DNA from 3 places in the Microbacterium sp. Nx66 genome. Region 3 is predicted to be linked to each of the others. Evidence: predicted binding sites of a transcription regulator. Region 3 holds the regulator's gene; each other region holds the start of a gene.
The links. The regulator LexA, encoded in region 3, represses DNA repair genes until DNA is damaged. The targets are predictions, from matches to a motif close to TCGAACANNTGTTCGA.
Positions count from the first base shown of each region.

Region 1 (6,634 bases), 110 kb from region 3:
CTGATCCGCGACCGTCGCCAGGACGATCCAGCCGCCCAGGAGCAGCGGTCCACCGACGGCGAGCAACGCGCCCGAGTGCCGATCAGCGTATCGACCGGCGATGGTCACGCCGAGGAACGAGCCGAGACCGAACAAGACGAGCGCGACCGAGACCGCAGCGTCGGGCAGACCGGCGATCTCGGTGACGATCGGCGCCAGGAACGTGAAGACCGCGAAGGTCCCCGCGTTCACCAGCGCCGCCAGGATCATCGCGAGGGCGAGAGGCGGTGTCACCAGGAGGGCGATTTCCGCGCGCAGGGACGGTGCCTTCCTGGCGGGATGCGCCGGCGCCGGGGCTGCTCCGGATGTCGACCGGGGCTGCGCCGGCGTCGCGCCCCGGATCGTCGTCGGCACTCCACGGAGGATCCCGAGGAGTGCGGGGAGACAGAGCAGCGCGACGGCGGCGAAGGTGGCCCGCCAGCTCGATGCGCTGCCGAGCACCGCCCCCGCAGGGACGCCGACGACGGTGGCGATGGTCGTCCCCGAGAGCACCACCGCGAGGGCGCGTCCCGTGCGTTCGCGGGGGACGAGGAGAGTCACCGTACGGAGAGCGACGGCGAGGAACCCCGCGTTCGCGAGGGCGCCGAGCACGCGCATGACGAGGAGGAGCTCGAAGGCAGACGTCACCGCGCCGACGACATGGCACGCGGCGAAGAGCGCCAGGCAGACGATGAGCGTGCGACGCGGCGGCCACTCACGCGCGAACGCGGCCATGGCGGGCGCGCCCACGACCATGCCGACGGCGAAGGCCGAGGTGAGGAGACCGGCCGTGCCGACCGGGACGTGGAGGTCGTCCGCGATCGCGGGGAGGAGTCCAGCGAGCATGAACTCCGAGGTGCCCATGACGAAGACCGCCAGGGCGAGGGCATAGAGGGGGAAAGGCATCGAGTGCTCCGAGGTGAGAGGGAAGAGGAGGGCTTCTCGTCACCACGGTCAGCGCCCGGGTCACCGGCGCGCGCCCGCCGACAGGGCGGACGAAGGGATCAGCGGTTCACGGGGCTGACGGTGTGACCGGCAGCCCCCGACCTGTCTGATTCGGGGCTCGACATGCCCTCCACCCTAGGGCTGCTCAGTGAGCCGGCGCGATCACGGGCGAAGACCACGGGGGATCCTCGGCGAAGGTCACGGTGTGCGGAGGCGGCGGTCGGTCGATGTAGCTCCGGCCGGTGGGGCTCGTCCACTCCAGAACGCCGCCCGGCCCCTGCTCGACGTGCCACGGAGAGTGGTGTTTGAGCATGTGATGTCGTCGACAGAAGGTCGCGAGGTTGTCGTGCACGGTCTCGCCGCCGAGCGCCGCATCGTGATTGTGATCGAGGTCGCACTTCCGCGGCGCGAGGCCGCAGCCGGGGAAGCGGCAGCGTTGATCGCGGGCCCGCAGGTGCCGGCGGAGGTCTTCGCTCGGCCGGTACCGGTCGACGGCCAGCAGCGCCCCGCTGATCGGGTGAGTGAGCACCCGGTCCCATCCGCTCGCCGCGCCGGCCAGTCGGCGGGCCGTGGCCGGATCGATCGGGATCACCCCGTCGAGCTCGGCGGCGAGGATCGGAGTGCCGCCCGTGGTCCCTTCCTGCTCGCCGTGCATCAGGGTCAGCACCGGCACGGTGACCTCGACGCGCGCTCGAAGTTCCGAGAGCAGTCCTTCTTCCGAGTCATGTCCCGCCGGAGCGCCCGTCAGGACGAGGTCGGCGAGCAGGTCCGCGCGCAGCTGATCCACGGTCCTGTCGTCGGGGATGCTCTCCTCCGCCTCCCGACGGTGTGCTCGCGCGTTCTCCTCCCGCACGGCATGCGCCATCTGGGAGAGCCGGTCGAACATGCCGTGCACGAGGGCCGCAGGGCCGCGCGCACCGAGTTCGGCCATGCCATCCTCGAGGTCGGTCACCCAGACGCGGCGCAGCTCCCTGGCGTCGCGGTGTCGCTCGACGAGCGTCCGCTCCTGGAGCCGGTCGGCCAGTCGGCGCACGAGCCGGCGTATCCGGTTCGGAGACTCCGCAGCGGCCACCTCGATCGCCTCCGTCGCGAAACACGAACGGTCGTCCGGGTCATCGAGATGAGCGCCCGCCTCCACGATCAGCCGCGCGTGCGCGGCGCTGATCCGTCCGGCGCCCTGGGCCTCCCAGACGGTGGGGAACCGCTCGACCAGCCAGGACGCCTCGGACATCCGCCGTTCGATCGCGCGGTCGCTGACGCGCTGTGCGGCCCCGATCTCCGCGGCGACCGTGCGGATCGCCATGTCGCCGCCGTCCGGATGACGCGCCTGCCGAGCGATGTCGACCGCAAGCCGCCCCGCCATCGCCAGGAGACCATCCCGCGCGGCCTGCATGCTGCTCAGCGTCTTCTCGGCCGCTTCCAGCCCCTCCACCAGATCGGCGAGCATCGCCATCTGGGAGTCGGTCGCGTCGAGCAGTGCGGGCATGACGTCAGTCCATCACCGACCACTGACATTCGAACGAAGGTTCGAAGGAATCTGGCCGAAAGTCGTATCACGAAAGGATAACGACCGTGGTTGACTGGCTCCGTGCTCCTGAACGTCATCGAAGCCGGGGAGGGCGACCGCGTCGCCGTGCTGCTGCACGGCATGATGGGGTCCGCCGAGAGCTGGCACCGCGTGGTCCCGCTGCTCGTGGAACGCGGCTTCCGCGTGCTGGCGCTCGATCTGCCCGGCCACGGCCTCTCGCCGCGTGATCCGGAGCTCACGATCGAGACGGCCGCCGACGCCGTCATCGAGACTCTGGCGCAGGTCGCGGCAGGCTGCGATGCCGAGGGCACCCCGGGGGACCGCGCCTGCTCCACCCTCGCCGTCGCCGTGGGGCACTCCTTCGGCGCCACCGTGCTCGCCGCCGCCGCGCCGCGCCTCGACCCGGGCCTCGCCGTCTACGTCGACGCGCCGCTCGCCCTCCAGGGCGGCCAGGATCGCGCCGCCCTCGTGTCGCAGTACGAACATGACCGCCGCGCGCGCATGTCGCCCGCCGAACTCCGCCGCCTCCGTCCTTTCTACTCCGTCGACGACGCCACGGTCGAGGCGCGGGCGGCCGAGCGGTTCGACCCGCCGACGGCGGCCTCCGTCTCCTGCGGGGAGGACGGCCATTGGACCGCCGCCCCCGGCTCCATCGTCGTGCGCGCGGAACCCAGCGCCTGGGTGACCGATGAGGACGCGCGACGGTTCGAGCACGGCGGGGTGACGGTGCGCAGCATCCCCGGCGCCGCCCACACCGTCTGGTACAGCCACTTCGAGGTCTTCACCGCCGCGCTGCCAGAGCTCTTCGCCCCCTCGCTCGTCTGACCGGGCGACCGCCCGACGCGGCGCGACTACCCTGGAGAGGACATGGCACATCTTCTCGGGGCCGAAGCCCTGCACCTCGAATACCCGACCCGCGTCGTCTTCGACGCCGTGACCCTCGGCATCGAGGAGGGCGACCGCATCGGCATCGTCGGCCGCAACGGCGACGGCAAGTCCAGCCTTCTCGCCATGCTCGCCGGCCGGAAGGAACCGGACTCCGGGCGCGTGACCGTGCGCGGCGGCACCCGCATCGGCGTCCTCGACCAGGCCGACACGCTCCCCGACGACATCACGATCGCCGCCGCCGTGGTCGGCGACATGGCCGAGCACGAATGGGCCGGAGACGCCCGCGTCCGCGATGTGATCGAGGGGCTGCTGACGGATCTGCCGTGGGACGCGCAGATCGGCTCCCTCTCCGGCGGGCAGCGCCGCCGTGTGTCCCTCGCGAAACTGCTCACGGGCGACTGGGACGTCATCGCGCTCGATGAGCCGACGAACCACCTCGACGTCGAGGCGATCACGTGGCTCGCCGGGCACCTCAAGAAGCGCTGGCCCGCGAACGCCGGAGCCCTCCTCGTCGTGACCCACGACCGGTGGTTCCTCGACGAGATCTGCACCGAGACGTGGGAGGTGCACGACCGCATCGTCGAGCCCTTCGAGGGCGGCTACGCGGCCTACATCCTGCAGCGGGTCGAGCGCGACCGCATGGCGGCGGCGACAGAGGCGAAGCGGCAGAACCTCGCCCGCAAGGAGCTCGCCTGGCTGCGCCGCGGTGCCCCGGCCCGCACCAGCAAGCCGAAGTTCCGCATCGACGCCGCCAACGAGCTCATCGCCGACGTGCCCGAGATCCGCGACAAGGTCTCGCTGCAGTCGCTCGCCGTCTCGCGGCTGGGCAAGGACGTCGTCGACCTGCTCGATGTGGGGGTGACGTACCCTTCGACAAGCTCAGGGACCCAGGCAGGCTCAGGGACCCAGGCAGGCTCAGGGACCCAGGGAGGCTCAGGGACCCAGGGAGGCTCAGGGGGCGGGAAGACCGTGCTCAAGGACGTGGAGTGGCGGATCGCCCCGGGCGAGCGCACGGGCATCCTCGGCGTGAACGGTGCCGGGAAGTCCACCCTCCTGGGGCTCATCTCCGGCACGGTCGAGCCCACCGAGGGGCGGATCAAGCGAGGGAAGACCGTGCAGGTGCGCACTCTCACGCAGCGCCTCGACGAACTCCTGCCGCACTGGAACGACCCCGTGCGCGTGGTCATCTCGGGTCTGCGCACGTCGTACACGCTCGGCGCCGGGTCGAAGGCGCAGGACCTCACGCCCGGACAGCTCCTGGAGCGACTCGGGTTCTCGTCCGCCCAGCTCTCGACGCCGGTGAAGGATCTCTCCGGTGGCCAGCAGCGTCGGTTGCAGCTGCTGCTGGTGCTGCTCGACCAGCCGAACGTGCTCATCCTCGACGAGCCCACGAACGACATGGACACCGACATGCTCGCCGCGATCGAGGACCTCCTCGACTCCTGGTCGGGCACGCTCCTCGTCGTGAGCCACGACCGGTACTTCCTGGAGCGGGTGACGGATCAGCAGTACGCGATCCTTCCCGGTCCGGACGGCGCGGGGCGCCTGCGGCATCTCCCGGGCGGCGTCGACGAGTACCTGCGCCTGCGACAGCACCTCGAGACGGCCCCGGCGACCGCGGCAGCGGCCCCCGCAACGAGCGGTCTCGACGGCGCTGCTCTCCGGGCGGCGCAGAAGGAAGCCGCCGCCCTGGAGCGCCGCATCCAGAAGCTCACGCAGCAGGTCGACACGGCCAAGCACGCCCTCGCCGACCACGACCAGTCCGACTACGAGGGCCTCGGCGAGCGGATGAAGGCGATCTCGGCGCAGGAGGCCGAGATCGAGGAGCTGGAGCTGCGCTGGTTCGAACTCACGGAGCAGATCGGCTGACGGAGGAATATCCTTCTCCCACGACTGTTGGGAGTAGCGATGGAAGGCCTCGAAGTAACCGTCCTGCTCGGACTCACGATCCTCGTCGGAACCCTGATCGCCCCGCGCGTGCGTCTCGCGCTGCCCCTCGTCCTCGTCATCCTCGGTCTGGCGCTGGGATTCATCCCGCCGCTGCGCGAGGTGCAGCTTCCGCCGGAGACCGTGCTGCTGCTGTTCCTGCCGGTGATGCTGTTCTGGGAGAGCCTGACCACGTCGCTGCGGTCGATCCGCCGCGACTTCCGCTACATCGTGCCGATGAGCACCCTTCTCGTCGTCGCCTCCGCGTTCGCGGTGGCCGGCATCGGCGTGCTGTTCGGCATGCCCTGGGAGATCGCCCTCATCCTCGGGGCCGCGGTCGCGCCGCCCGACGCCACGGCCGTCGCGGCCCTCGGTCGGCTGCTGCCGCGTCGGATGTTCATGAAGCTCAAGGCCGAGAGCCTGACCAACGACGGCACCGCGCTCGTGCTCTACGCCATCGCGGTGTCCCTCGCGCTGGGCGGCCAGGTGACGCCGCTCTCGGTCACCTGGGACGTTCTGGTGTCGTACGTGGGCGGGATCGCCGCGGGGATCGCGGTCGCGGCCCTGGCCACGCTGCTGCTGCGCCGCATCTCCTCCACCATCGTCATCAACGTCACGCTGCTGCTCGTGCCGTTCTCCGCGTTCCTCATCGCCGAGCTCGTCCACGCGTCGGGCGTGCTCGCCGTGGTCGTCGCCGGACTGATCGTCGCCTGGGTGTCGCCGCGCGTGACGACGGCGGCCTCGCGCCGACAGGCCGACGCCGCCTGGCCGTTCGGCGTCTTCCTCCTCAACGGGGCGCTGTTCGTCCTCATCGGCCTCGAGGTGCAGTTCGTCGCGCACGAGATCTCCGCCGCCGCCATCGGCCGCCTGGTGCTCGTGACGCTCGCCGTGTGGGCGACGCTCTTCGCCGTCCGGTACGTGTTCCAGCTCCTCAACGTGCTGTTCCAGCGTCGCCCGGCCGAACGCCCGCCGCGCGGCGCCCGCTCCCGCGCCCGACTCGTGTCCACGGTCGCCGGCATGCGCGGAGCGGTGTCGCTGGCGATCGCACTGTCGGTGCCGACCGGCGTCTCCGAGGGGAGCGTCGTGGGCGGCCGTGACGAGATCGTCTTCGTCACCGCCGGCGTGATCCTGCTCAGCCTCCTCGTGCAGGCGCCTCTCCTCCCCGCGCTCGTGCGCTGGGCGCGATTCCCGGTCGACCATGCCGAGGACGAGGAGTACGAGCTCGCCGAGCGCGCGATCTCCGGAGCGGCCCTGGCCGCACTCGACGACCTCGCCGCCGAGCACGGCATCGGCCAGGAGGTGCGCGATCGGGTGCGTGCCGAGGGGTAC
Region 1 covers NZ_LR880474.1:2,376,967-2,383,600, reverse strand. The annotation lists gene MICNX66_RS11385 (Cmx/CmrA family chloramphenicol efflux MFS transporter) at 1-924, opposite strand, end outside; gene MICNX66_RS11380 (HNH endonuclease signature motif containing protein) at 1,109-2,449, opposite strand; gene MICNX66_RS11375 (alpha/beta fold hydrolase) at 2,552-3,316, shown strand; gene MICNX66_RS11370 (ABC-F family ATP-binding cassette domain-containing protein) at 3,359-5,248, shown strand; gene MICNX66_RS11365 (Na+/H+ antiporter) at 5,288-6,634, shown strand, end outside.
Region 1: a site for LexA is predicted at 2,479-2,494, ahead of MICNX66_RS11380 (HNH endonuclease signature motif containing protein). Genes of this name have one in related genera too.

Region 2 (6,634 bases), 1.4 Mb from region 3:
GTGCTCGATGTCGTCGAGGCGAACACGGAGCCCGGGAAGGTGCGCGACCGGCTGCTGCGGCACTGGTTCCGCGGCAAGATCCTCAACCGGATCGCCGGACGACGGATGGTGAAGTACCCGGCGGAGTACCGCGACCGCCTGCTGGACGTGGTGGTGCCACTCGCGCAGCGTCGATTCGGCCCCGGCGTGGATGCGGGGCTGTCGTTCCCGCAGCGCATTCGGGCGGCTCTGCTGCGCGCCGACCGCCGGGATGACCTGCTCGCCTTCGCCGCGTTCGAAGCGGACACGACCTGCACGGCCACCGTGACCGCGGCGCGCTGGTCGCGTGGCGGGTTGCAGCTCACCGTGCGCGTCCGTCTGCTCCGGGACGGCGAGGAGGCGTTCGTGTTCGAGACCGTCGGTTCCGCCGACCGGCTGGTCTCCCTGCCCCCGTCGGCGACCGAAGACCTTCCCTCCGGGGTGCTCAACGCCCGAAAGGAGCGTCGCGCTGACCGCGTCGACCTCGTCGCGCGGGATACGCCGACCCCCGGACAGGCGCCGGAGTCGACGGCAGGCTCGGAGCGCAAGATCGGCGGCCGACGCCCGAAGCGCCTCGACGCGGTGCCGATCGCGCTGGACCCGATGAAGGCGTTCCGTGAGGACGGCGCTCGCGACGCCGACCTCACCGTGGCCGTCCGCTACGCCGGGTGGATGTTCACCGCCCCGCTGACAGCGGCGCCCGACGTGACGGCACACCTCGGCAGGTCCCCGCTTCTCGCGGGCCGTCGGGTCGAGCTCGTACGGAACGAGGACGGCAGCCTGCGGCTGCGCCGCGAATGGCCGGGCGGCGCCTGGCGCGACGCCCTCGCACGAGCCGCCCGCCGCGTCCGCTCCCGACTTCGCCGCTGACAGACCGAGCGTCGCGCGCCCCCTCCCTTCGGGCGCCGACCAGCTGTGACCCCGACACCCACCACCGCGAGCAGGCGCGGCCCACTCACGCTGCGACATCGAAGCGCGCCCGTCCGCCCAGCCGTGGAGTGCGCTGCGGGTCGACCCACCGCGGCGGAAGGAACCACGGTCGGCCGGTCACGCCGGAACCCTCGATCACGATCTCCCACCCGTTGTCGTGGATGCGGTGGTGGCAGGTCTCGCAGAGCAGGATCCCGTTCGAGAGATCGGTCGGACCTCGATCTCGCTGCCACCAGCGGAGGTGGTGGGCCTTCGTCATCCCGGGCGGGAGCCCGCACATGGCGCACCCGCCATCCCGCTCGGCGAGCGCCAGTCGTTGGGCTCGGGTGAAGAGGCGCTTCTCGCGGCCCCAGTCCAGAACCTCGCTCGCACCGCCGAGGACGCAGGGGATGACGCCCCCGCTGGCCGCCATCCGCCGGGCGGCACCGATGTCGATCACCTGGTCGAGCCCGTCGACCGTCGCCGACCCGGTTCCCGCCTGCAGATCGTCCAGCGATACCCGAACGATCACCGTCGCCCCGGCGAGCGGAACCCGATCGCCCTCGCACCCGAGCACGTGCGCGCAGAAGAGGGACAGCGCATCGGCCTGGATCATCGCGACGGAGCGCCGATCCGCGTCGGGCGACTCCGCATCGGGGGCTTCGAGGCGGGCGGCGAACACGGCAGACACGTGCCCGCGGATCGCGGTGACGACCGGCGCAGCGGACTCGGCATCGAGCTGCGCGTGCAGATGCACCATGCCGTCACGTTCGAAGATGCGCAGTGCGCGCCGACCGCGCTGTTCCTCCGCCCGCGGCGCTACGCCGTCGGGGTCGAGCCACGCTTCGGCGCGGAGGACGAGCTTGCGCACCGCGTCGAGCTCGAGCCCTTCGGCTGCGGCGGTCAGCACGCGTTCCGCCTCGGCGATGCGCTCCACACCGGCGGCCACGTGGCAGCGATCGAGGAGAGCGACGAGGAGACCGATCGCCGGCGCTCCGAGCACACCCGACGCGAGTGCTTCCCGGAGGAGCGGATACCGCGCGGGCAGCGGTGCGCCGAGCAGATCGCTCCGCGGCGCGGTCGCCTCTCCGACCTTCACCAGGCGCTGCGCCTCCGCCGTCGAGATGCCCGTCGTCGCGGCGATGAGCTTCGCCGCCGTGCGGTACCCGCGTTGCTTCGCCAAGCTGTCGGCCCCGAGCTCCGCGCGCGACTCCCGAGCGATGCCGGCGGCCACGTCGACGTGGATCGCATCGAGCCGGCGCTGCAGAAGTCCGATCGCGTCGGCCACCTCGACGAGCTGCACGCGGGAGAGCTCGGCGACATCGCCCGCGGCGCCCCACGCCTCGTCGAGGCGATCCATCGCCTCGCGCAGTCCGGACGTTTTCGACATGCTTCATTCTATCTCGGCATGCCTCGACTTTCGAAGTTATGTTCGATTGCATGCCGGCATTCTGCAGCTGTTCCCGCCCGCCCCTACGCTCCCGAAAACGAGTCAGGGCGGCAGTCGCGACGGCGCCTCCGCGCCCCGCGCACAGGCGACGGCTCCTCTCGGGCGTCTCCCCTATGGATCGCGAGGCGAACGGACGCTGATTCGGCGAGGTCGACGGGGCGCATCCTCGCCGATGCAGACGCGGCGGGAAAGATCACGGGCCGTGTCAATCGGTGCGACGATCGCGCCTGCGCATCAGCACGCGACGAACACCACGCATCCCGAGCAGGACAGAGGGGGTGGGGTCGCACCACGAGAACCTACCCTGCCTGGAGGGTGAGACGCCCGGGTGGAACGAGTCTAGAACGGCAGGTCGCGAGACCCCGGTGGGGCGATGAGGATGCCCGTGATCTTGCCGAAGCCGTTGTAGGCAACGCGGCCGATCCACTCTCCGGCCTCGTGGTGCAGGGTCACCTGCACGATCGCTCCGTTACTCAGGTGCCGGTTGGCGAGCGTGCTCAGCGGCGTGCTGCCGTCCGCCGTCTGTACCGTCGAATCGACGCAGGCTTCGAGGCGGCCGGTGTCACTGCGGATCTGGTCCCACACGCTCATCAGTTTGCGCTTGGTCAGCGCGCGGCCGCAGGCGTACGTCATGTGTGCTCGCACCGCCTCGTAGTCGCCGGCATCCAGGTGTGCGAATACCGCGCTCGTGCGATCCGAGAGGTCTGTCACCGGCGCTGCCATCATCCCTGCCTCACCCTTGGTGCCGAATCGCTTGAACGCTGCTTGTCGGCTCACGCCGAGCGTGGCGCCGATCTCTTGCCACGAGACGCCATGCGAGCGCGCGGTGGAGACCGACTCCTGCAATCGCTCACGCGAACGCCGGACCAACTCGTCGGCCTGACGGATCATCAGGACCTCATCGCCCGAGCGAGACGGCGCTTCTCCTCCGCCAGCGTCGACGAGGGAGGCGAGGTCGGCAAGCGACAAGCCGCTGGTCGATGATCCGTCCATGAAGCGAGCCTATGGACCTGACTGGCGAGCGTCAACTAAAGGATGACATTCACGAGTCCCACTCGTTCACCTCGTCGCATCCTCGCGTTCACGCCGCGCGCCTATCTTGAGTGCGGACGCGCGACCGCGCTCACGAAACCAGACAATCTTTGTGCCTTCACCACAAGAACCGGTAGTGTCGCATCGACACACCTCGAAGGCGAGAAAGGGACGAACATGGCCGACAGGCAGCAGAGGCGCTGGGCGCTCATCGGATTGACGGCCGCGGCGGCGATCGCGCTCACCGGATGCACGGCGGGCGGCGACGGAGACGTGGGCGACGGCGACGGCAGCGACGGCGGCTCCGGCGACACCCTCATCGTCTACACGAACTCGAACAGCGACGGCCGCGGTGAGTGGATCACCGAGAAGGCGGCGGACGCGGGCATCGACATCGAGATCGTGGGCCTCGGCGGCGCCGACCTGACGAACCGCATCATCGCGGAGAAGAACAACCCGGTCGGCGACGTGGTCTTCGGCCTGAACAACATGTTCTTCGAGCAGCTCAAGACGGAAGAGGCCATCACGGCCTACGAACCGAGCTGGAGCGGCGAGGTCCCCGCGGACGCCGGCGACCCGAAGGACGGCGCGTTCTGGCCGCTCGTGGAGCAGGCGATCGTCACGGTCTACGACGAGAACCGCATCAGCGACGCTCCGGCGGACCCGGACGACCTGTACACCGATGAGGAGTACGCCGGCCGCTACGAGGTCAACCCCGCGCTCGGCCAGGCCACCCCGCAGCTCGTGCTCGCCAGCATGCTCACCCGTCACCTCGACGAGGACGGCGACCTCGGCGTGAGCGACGAGGGCTGGGACCTGGTGAAGTCGTACTACGCCAACGGCTCCCCCGCTGTGGAGGGCACCGACCTCTACGCCCGCATCACCCGCGACGAGGTGGACTACGGCGTGCTGCCGTCGAGCGGCATCTCCGCCCGCGACGAGGAGTACGGCACCAGCACGGGCATGATCGTTCCCGCGTACGGCGTCCCCTACGTGACCGAGCAGATCGCGCAGATCAACGGCACGGACAACGAGGAGAAGGCGCAGGAGTTCATCGACTGGTTCGGCAGCGCCGAGGTCCAGGGCGAGTTCGCCGCGGAGTTCAACGCCATGCCGGTGAACGAGGGCGCGGTCGAGAAGGCCAACCCCGAGGTCGTCGAGCTCATGGGCACGCTCGACCGTCAGGACATCGACTTCGGCTTCGTGAGCGAGAACCTCGGCGCCTGGGTCGAGAAGGTCACGCTCGAGTACATCGGCTGAGCCGAGCCGTCCCGCCGCTCCGGCAGAGAGAGAAGACGATGATCCGTTTCGACGACGTCGAGGTCGTGTTCGGCGACCACCGTGCGGTCTCGCACCTCGATCTGGAGATCCAGGAGGGTGAGTTCTTCACCCTCCTGGGTCCGTCCGGATGCGGCAAGACCACCGCCCTGCGCACGCTCGCGGGGTTCATCGAGCCCACCGGCGGCCGCATCCACATCGCCGGTCGCGACGTGACCCGGGTGCCGAGCGAGAAGCGCGGCGTGGGCATGGTGTTCCAGAACTACGCCCTGTTCCCGAGCATGAACGTGCGGGAGAACATCGCGTTCGGCCTCTCGGTGCAGAAGGTGTCGAAGGCCGAGCAGCGGCGGCGCGTGGACGAGGTCGCCGACCGCACCGGGCTCGCCGCGTCGCAGCTCGAGAAGAACGTGGCAGAACTGTCCGGCGGCCAGCAGCAGCGCGTCGCCATCGCCCGGGCGCTCGCGCTCACCCCCAGTATCCTGCTGCTCGACGAGCCGCTGTCGAACCTCGACGCCAAGCTCCGCGTGCAGCTGCGCGAACAGCTCAAGGAGCTGCAGCACGAGGTGGGCGTGACCACCGTGTACGTCACCCACGACCAGGAGGAGGCGCTCACCCTCAGCGACCGGATCGCGGTGCTCGACGCCGGGACGCTGCAGCAGGTGGGCACCCCCGAGGAGATCTACGACCGCAGCGCGACGCCGTTCGTCTGCCGGTTCATCGGCGAGAACAACCGCCTCTCCCCCGCGCAGCTCGTCGCGATCGGCGCGGGCCTCGATGCCACGGCCGAGAGCTACGTGCGCCCGGAGAAGCTGCACCTGGCATCGCCGTCCTCGGCCACCGCCGGTGGCACGGCGTCGCTCGACGGCACCGTCACCGAGCGCACGTACCACGGCAGCCACAGCGTCTACACGGTCTCCGCTGCCGACGCGACGCTCCGGGTGAGCGTGCCGGCCGCGGCGAGCGCGCACCGCTGGGACGTCGGCGACGCCGTGCGCATCGACGTCGACCCGCGGTGGATCCTGCAGTACCCGGCGGCGTGACATGAGCGCTCCGCAGAACGACTCCCGTCCGGTGCCGCCGCCGTCCGCGGCGATGACCGACACCCCCGGCGCGCTGACGACCGAGGCGGCCGAGGCGGGCACCGCGACGAAGCCCCGCCTCCGCCGCGGACGGCCGGGCAGCGTGCGCGCGATGCTCCGCTCGCCGCTCGCCTGGGTGACCGGCATCGTCGTGATCTGGTTCGCCGCCGCCTTCCTCGTGCTGCCGAACGCCGAGCTGCTCGCCGCGACCTTCTTCCCGGACGGGCAGTTCAGCATCCGCGCCGTCGAGAAGCTGCTCGGCAGCGAGCGCGCGCTGAAGACGCTCGGCAACAGCTTCCTCCTCGCGATCACGCTGTCGGTCACGGTGAACGTCGTCGGGGTGTTCATCGTGCTGGTGACGCAGTACTTCCAGGTGCGCGGCGCGAAACTCCTCTGGCTCGGCTACGCCACCACCCTGATCTACGGCGGCATCGTGCTCGCGGCCGGCTACAACTTCATCTACGGCAAGTTCGGCTTCATCACGAATCTGATGGTGAACATCTGGCCGGACATGAACCGGGACTGGTTCTCCGGCTACTTCGCGGTCGTGTTCGTGATGACGTTCGCGACGACGACGAACCACATGCTGTTCCTGTCCTCGTCGCTCGGCAAGGTGGACTATGCGTCGATCGAGGCCGCGAAGCTCATGGGTGCCTCGACATGGACGATCCTGCGGCGCATCGTGCTGCCGGTCATGAAGCCGATGCTCTTCGCCGTCACGGTGCTGACGTTCCTCATCGGCCTCGGGGCCCTGACCGCGCCGCTCGTGCTCGGCGGTCCGGACTTCCAGACCGTCGCACCCCTCATCATCGACCTGTCGCGGAGTCCGATCACCCGTGACATCGCGGCGCTGCTGGCGATCGTGCTC
Region 2 covers NZ_LR880474.1:280,198-286,831, reverse strand. The annotation lists gene MICNX66_RS01280 (glycosyltransferase family 2 protein) at 1-888, shown strand, start outside; gene MICNX66_RS01275 (HNH endonuclease signature motif containing protein) at 974-2,317, opposite strand; gene MICNX66_RS01270 (hypothetical protein) at 2,717-3,370, opposite strand; gene MICNX66_RS01265 (extracellular solute-binding protein) at 3,587-4,669, shown strand; gene MICNX66_RS01260 (ABC transporter ATP-binding protein) at 4,708-5,727, shown strand; gene MICNX66_RS01255 (ABC transporter permease) at 5,879-6,634, shown strand, end outside.
Region 2: a site for LexA is predicted at 2,348-2,363, ahead of MICNX66_RS01275 (HNH endonuclease signature motif containing protein). Genes of this name have one in related genera too.

Region 3 (6,634 bases):
ACGACTACCTCGCCTTCGTGGAGCGAGCTCGAGCGGGCGGCGTCACCATCCCGATCCTTCCCGGCATCATGCCGATCACCTCACCTGCCCGGCTGGCCCGGGTGCTGGAGCTCACGGGGGAGGACCTGCCGAGTGAACTCTCGGTCGCCCTCGACGTCGAGCCCACCGCCGAGGGGCGCCGGGAGATCGGGATCTCGTGGGCCGCGCGCCTCGCCGCCGACGTCGTCGCCGGCGGCGCCCCCGGCGTCCACCTGTACGCCTTCAACCAGCACGAGACCGTCCTGACCGTCCTCGCCGAAGCCGGCATCGTCCCGGCGCTCCGGCACTAGTCCCCGCCGAAAGGAAACACCATGACCGCATTCCCCGAGGGCACCATCCTCGGCTATCCCCGCATCGGCCGCCGCCGCGAGCTCAAGAAGGCCGTCGAGGCGTTCTGGGCGGGCCGCATCGACGAGCAGGAGCTGGAGCGGACGGCAGCGGACCTGCGCGCGGCGACCCGTGAACGCCTGGCCGCCCTCGGCCTCGGTCGCACGGACTCGTCGATCCCGGAGTCCTTCTCGTTCTACGACCAGGTGCTCGATGCCGCCGCCACGGTCGGCGCCATCCCCGCGCGCTTCGACGACCTGCGGGAGGCGGACGGGACGATCGGACTCTCCGCACTGTTCACCGTCGCCCGCGGCGAGGGGGAGCGCGCGCCGCTGGAGATGACGAAGTGGTTCGATTCGAACTACCACTACCTCGTGCCGGAGATCGGCCCGGAGACGGCGTTCTCCCTCGCCAGCGACCGGCTGGTGCGCGAGGTCGCCGAGGCCGCGGCCGCCGGATTCGTCACGCGTCCCGTGGTCGTCGGACCGGTCACGCTGCTGGCGCTCGCGAAGGCGTCGGACGACGCGCCGGAGGGCTTCGAGCCGCTCTCGCGTCTGGAGGACGTGCTGCCGGTCTACGTCGATCTGCTCGTCCGCCTGCGCGCCGCGGGTGCCGAGTGGGTGCAGCTCGACGAGCCCGCGCTCGTCAGCGAGTCGCTGCCGGCCACGACCGCCCAGCTCGCCTCGGCGGCGGAGCGCGCGCTCGCGGTGCTGGGCAGCGCCGAGGAACGTCCCTCGATCCTCGTCGCGGCCCTGTATGCGAGCCTCGGCGAGACGTTCGGGACCGTGGCCGCGGCCCCCATCGAGGCGATCGCCGTCGACCTCGTGCGCGGTGCCATCCCGGAGGCGGTGCCTGGCCTCGAGGGCAAGACCCTCGTCGGCGGTGTGATCGACGGTCACAACATCTGGCGTGGCGACCTCTCCGCGGCGTTCGACTCCCTGGCGGCGCTCCGCGCGCTCGGTGCTCCGGTGTCCGCGGCCACCTCGACCTCGCTGCTGCACGTGCCGCACGACGTGCAGGACGAGACCGCGCTCGACGAGCGCCTGGTGTCCTGGCTCGCGTTCGCGGACCAGAAGGTGCAGCAGGTCGTGACCCTCGCCCGCGGTCTGTCCGAAGGGCGCACGGCGATCGCGACCGAGCTGGACGCCGCGACCGCTGCGCTGCAGGATCGCCTGAGCGCTCCCGGCGTGCGCGACGGTGCGGTGCGTTCCCGTGCGCTGACCGACGCCGACTTCGCCCGTGCTCCGTACGCGGAGCGGGAAGAGGCGCAGAATGTCCTCGGCCTGCCGGTGCTGCCCCTGACGACGATCGGTTCCTTCCCGCAGACCGGCGACATCCGCCGCGCACGCGCGCAGTTCCTCCGCGGCGAGATCCCCGAGGACGACTACGAGGAGTTCCTCCGCCGTGAGGTCGCCGCGGTCGTCTCGCTGCAGGAGGACCTCGGCCTCGACGTCCTCGTGCACGGCGAACCCGAGCGGAACGACATGGTGCAGTACTTCGCCGAGCACCTCGACGGCTTCGCGGTCACGCAGCACGGCTGGGTGCAGTCGTACGGCTCGCGAGCCACGCGTCCGTCGATCCTCTGGGGCGATGTCTCCCGCCCGGCGCCCATCACGGTCGCCTGGTCGGCATACGCCCAGTCGCTCACCGCGAAGCACATGAAGGGCATGCTCACGGGGCCGGTCACCATCCTCGCGTGGTCCTTCGTCCGCGACGACCAGCCTCTGGGGGAGACCGCGAACCAGGTCGCGCTCGCCCTCCGCGACGAAATCGCCGATCTGGAGGCCGCGGGCATCCAGGTGATCCAGGTCGACGAGCCGGCGCTGCGCGAGCTGCTGCCGCTGAAGCAGACCGACCAGCCCGCGTACCTGGACTGGTCCGTCGCCTCGTTCCGTCTGGCGACGGGCGGTGCCGCGGCGGCCACGCAGGTGCACACCCACCTCTGTTACTCGGAGTTCGGCGTCGTGATCGACGCGATCCGTGCGCTCGACGCCGACGTGACGTCGATCGAGGCGGCCCGCAGCCGCATGGAGGTCGTCGCGGACATCGCCGAGGTCGGCTTCGACCACGGCATCGGCCCCGGTGTCTACGACATCCACTCGCCGCGTGTGCCGACGGTCGAGGAGGTCGAGTCCCTGCTGCGTCGCGCGGTCGAGGAGATCCCGCTCCGTCAGCTCTGGGTGAACCCGGACTGCGGCCTGAAGACCCGCGGCTACGCCGAGACCACGGCATCGCTGCGGAACATCGTCGAGGCCACCCGCCGGGTGCGCGAGGACGTGGTGGTCACCGCCTGACACTCCTGCTCAGCGAAACGACGAAGGCCCTCCCGGTGCACCGGGAGGGCCTTCGTCGTGTGTCTCAGACGGCGCGCATGACCGCGACGACCTTGCCGAGCACGACGGCTTCGTCGCCCAGGATCGGCTCGAACGCGGAGTTGCGGGGGAGCAGCCAGGTGTGGCCGTCGCGACGACGAAGCACCTTGACGGTGGCCTCGCCGTCGAGCATGGCGGCGACGATCTCGCCGTTCTCCGCGGTGTTCTGCGACCGGACCACGACCCAGTCCCCGTCGCAGATCGCGGCGTCGATCATCGACTCGCCGGAGACCTTGAGCATGAAGAGGTCGCCCTTGCCGACGAGCTGCCGGGGGAGCGGGAAGATCTCCTCCACCTGCTGATCGGCGGTGATGGGCACGCCGGCGGCGATGCGGCCGACCAGCGGGACCAGGGCGGCGTCGCCGACCGGGGTCGCCACATCCGCGGGGTTCTCCGCACCGGTGCCGGGGAGGTCGATGAGGACCTCCATGGCGCGCGTCTTGCCCGGGTCGCGCCGCAGGTAGCCGCTGAGCTCGAGCTGACCGAGCTGGTGCGTGACGCTGGACAGCGACTTGAGTCCGACGGCATCGCCGATCTCGCGCATGCTCGGCGGGTAGCCGTTCTGTGCGATGGAGGTCTGGATGACCTCGAGGATCGCCATCTGCTTCGGGCTGAGGCTCTTGCGACGGCGGGTGCGCGGCGCCTCGGACTCGAGGGCTGAGGTGTCGCTCATGGTGCTCCTTCACTGCGTGATCCGACGTGCCGCTTCGAATGTCGGTGGCCCGTGGTGGGGTGTCCTTATCGAAACCGTATCCGAGAAAAGCGCGGATCTGGAAGATCTGTTCGAGCGTGTCGGGCGATTCGCGGGCCGCGGTTTCGAAGACAGCTTGACAGATGTTCGAACTCGAAGATATCTTCGGAACGTAGCTTCGCATCCACGGCTCCCGGCCGAGGCGCGGATGCGAAAGCTACGCCAACCTCCCCGGGCTCCGGCGCCGGGACAGTAAGGAGCAGACATGAGCAGCATCAGCCTCAGCACCGCGACCGCCTTCCCGGCATCGGCCCGTCCGGCCACCCGGCTGCGGATCACGGCACGCGGTCGCCGCGCTCTGCTCGCGCTCGCCTCGGTCCCGCTCGCGGCGGGCATCGCCTTCGCCGCCATCAGCGGGGGCAGTGCGATCGCCTCCGGCGCGGACGCACCGGCCGTCTCCGTCGAGACCGTCACGGTCATGCCCGGCGACACCCTCTGGTCGATCGCGAGCAGCATCGCCCCCGAGGCCGACCCCCGCGAGGTCATCGGTGAGATCAGCCGCATGAATCTCCTGCGCGGCGGCGAGCTGCAGGTCGGTCAGGAGCTCGCGCTCCCGGCCCGCTACACCGACTGACGCGGAGCCCGAGTCTTCCGATCCGGTCGTCACGATGACCTCGGCTCTCCGTGCTCCTCTTAAGATGGGAAGGGTGACCTTCTCCCTCAACGATCTCCCGCTCCGCGACGATCTGCGCGGACTCACCCCGTACGGCGCGCCCCAGGCCCCGCTGCCGGTGGCTCTGAACGTGAACGAGAACACGCATCCCGTTCCCGACGAGGTCGCCAGCGACATCCTCGATGACATCGCCGTGGCGATCCGGGACGTGAACCGGTACCCGGATCGTGAGTTCACGACGCTGCGGGAGGCCTTCGCCGACTACCTGGGTCACGGCCTCACGCCGGAGCAGATCTGGGCGGGAAACGGCTCCAACGAGGTGCTGCAGCACATCTTCCAGGCTTTCGGCGGTCCGGGCCGCACGGCATTCGGCTTCGGCCCGACGTACTCGATGTACCCGCTCATCGCGAAGGGCACAGGGGCGTCGTGGATCGCCGGCACCCGGCAGCCGGACTACACCGTCACCGCGGAGGAGGCGGCGGAGCAGGTCCGTGCGGCCGACCCGGACATCGTGATCCTCTGCTCGCCGAACAATCCGACGGGCACGCCGCTGGGGCTCGACGTGGTGGAGGCCGTCTACGACGCCGCCCGTGGCGTGGTGATCGTCGACGAGGCCTATCAGGAGTTCGCGCCGCGCGATGCCCCGTCTGCACTGACTCTGCTGGAGGGCCGGCCGCGGCTGGCGGTCTCCCGCACCATGAGCAAGGCCTTCGCCTTCGCCGGTGCCCGCGTCGGCTACCTCGCCGCCGACCCCGCGTTCATCGACGCGCTGCGTCTGGTGCGCCTGCCCTACCACCTGAGCGCCCTGACGCAGGCGGCGGCCGTCGCCGCGCTCCGCAATGCCGACGTCATGCTCGGGATGGTGCAGGAGATCGTGGAGCAGCGCGACCGGATCACGGCCACGCTGGAGGCCCTCGGCTACACGCCCCACCTCTCGTGGTCCAACTTCGTGCTGTTCGGCGGCGTCGCGGACCCGCAGGCCACCTGGCAGCAGCTCTACGATCGCGGCGTGCTCGTCCGTGACGTCGGCATCCCCGGTCACCTGCGGGTGAGTGCCGGTACGGAGGCGGAGACCACGGCGTTCCTGGACGCCCTGGCCTCGATAGGATCGGCATCATGACCATCCCCGCGCCCACCGCACGCACCGCGAGCCGCGTGCGCCGCACGTCGGAGTCCACCGTCGAGGTCGAGCTCAACCTGGACGGTACCGGCGCGAGCCGCATCGACACCTCGGTGCCGTTCTTCGACCACATGCTCACGGCGTTCGCGAAGCACTCGCTGACGGATCTCACCGTGCGGGCGTCCGGCGACACCCACATCGACGCGCACCACACCGTGGAAGACGTCTCGATCGTGCTCGGTCAGGCGATCCTCGCCGCGCTCGGGGACAAGTCCGGCATCTCCCGCTACGGCGACGCCCTCGTCCCCCTGGACGAGGCGCTCGCGCAGGCGGTCGTCGACATCTCCGGTCGCCCGTACCTCGTGCACGAGGGTGAACCCGCGGGCTTCGAGCACCACCTGATCGGCGGGCACTTCACCGGATCGCTCGTCCGGCACGTCTTCGAAGCCATCACCTTCAACGCCGCCCTCACCGTGCACGTCCGGGTCCTGGGCGGGCGCGACCCGCACCACATCGCCGAGGCCGAGTTCAAGGCGTTCGCGCGGGCGTTCCGTCAGGCGAAGGCGCTGGATCCCCTCGTCGACGGCATCCCGTCCACCAAGGGAGCCTTGTGAGCGCCGCGCCCCGGGTCGCCGTCTTCGACTACGAGTCCGGCAACGTCCACTCCGCGGTCAAGGCGCTCGTCGCCGCGGGAGCCGACGCCGTCCTCACGCGCGACCGCACCGAGGCTCTCGAGGCCGACGGGTTCGTCGTGCCCGGCGTCGGAGCCTTCCAGGCCGTGCGGGACGCACTGCACGCTCACGGCGGCGACGAGATCATCGGCCGTCGTCTCGCGGGCGGTCGACCGGTGCTGGGTATCTGCGTCGGCATGCAGGTGCTCTTCGAGCACGGCGTCGAGCGCGGGCACGACACCGCGGGCCTCGGCGAGTGGCCGGGCGCCGTGACGGAGCTCAACGCCCCTGTCCTGCCGCACATGGGCTGGAACACCGTGGAGCCGGGGGAGGACACCGTCCTGTTCCGCGGGATCGAGCAGGAACGCTTCTACTTCGTGCACTCCTATGCGGCGCAGTCCTGGGAGCTCGATGTGATCCCGCCGTTCCCCCAGCCCGTGCTCACCTGGGCGACCTACGGCGGTCCCTTCCTCGCGGCCGTGGAGAACGGCCCGCTCTCGGCGACGCAGTTCCACCCCGAGAAGTCCGGAGACGCCGGCATCCAGCTGCTCCGGAACTGGGTGCAGAGCCTCTGATCCGGAGCCGCGTCGGCGCCGGGCGTCATGCGGTTTGTCCCGCGCCCCGCGGCGGACTACCCTCGTCTCTCGTGCCCTCTCGGGCCGCAGACCCACCCGAACCAAGGACCCCATGAACGACTTCGCGCAGTCCCCCTCGCTCACGCTCCTCCCCGCGGTCGACGTC
Region 3 covers NZ_LR880474.1:2,271,170-2,277,803, reverse strand. The annotation lists gene MICNX66_RS10855 (methylenetetrahydrofolate reductase) at 1-329, shown strand, start outside; gene metE (5-methyltetrahydropteroyltriglutamate--homocysteine S-methyltransferase) at 351-2,660, shown strand; gene lexA (transcriptional repressor LexA) at 2,725-3,411, opposite strand; gene MICNX66_RS10840 (LysM peptidoglycan-binding domain-containing protein) at 3,695-4,063, shown strand; gene MICNX66_RS10835 (histidinol-phosphate transaminase) at 4,128-5,222, shown strand; gene hisB (imidazoleglycerol-phosphate dehydratase HisB) at 5,219-5,836, shown strand; gene hisH (imidazole glycerol phosphate synthase subunit HisH) at 5,833-6,468, shown strand; gene priA (bifunctional 1-(5-phosphoribosyl)-5-((5-phosphoribosylamino)methylideneamino)imidazole-4-carboxamide isomerase/phosphoribosylanthranilate isomerase PriA) at 6,581-6,634, shown strand, end outside.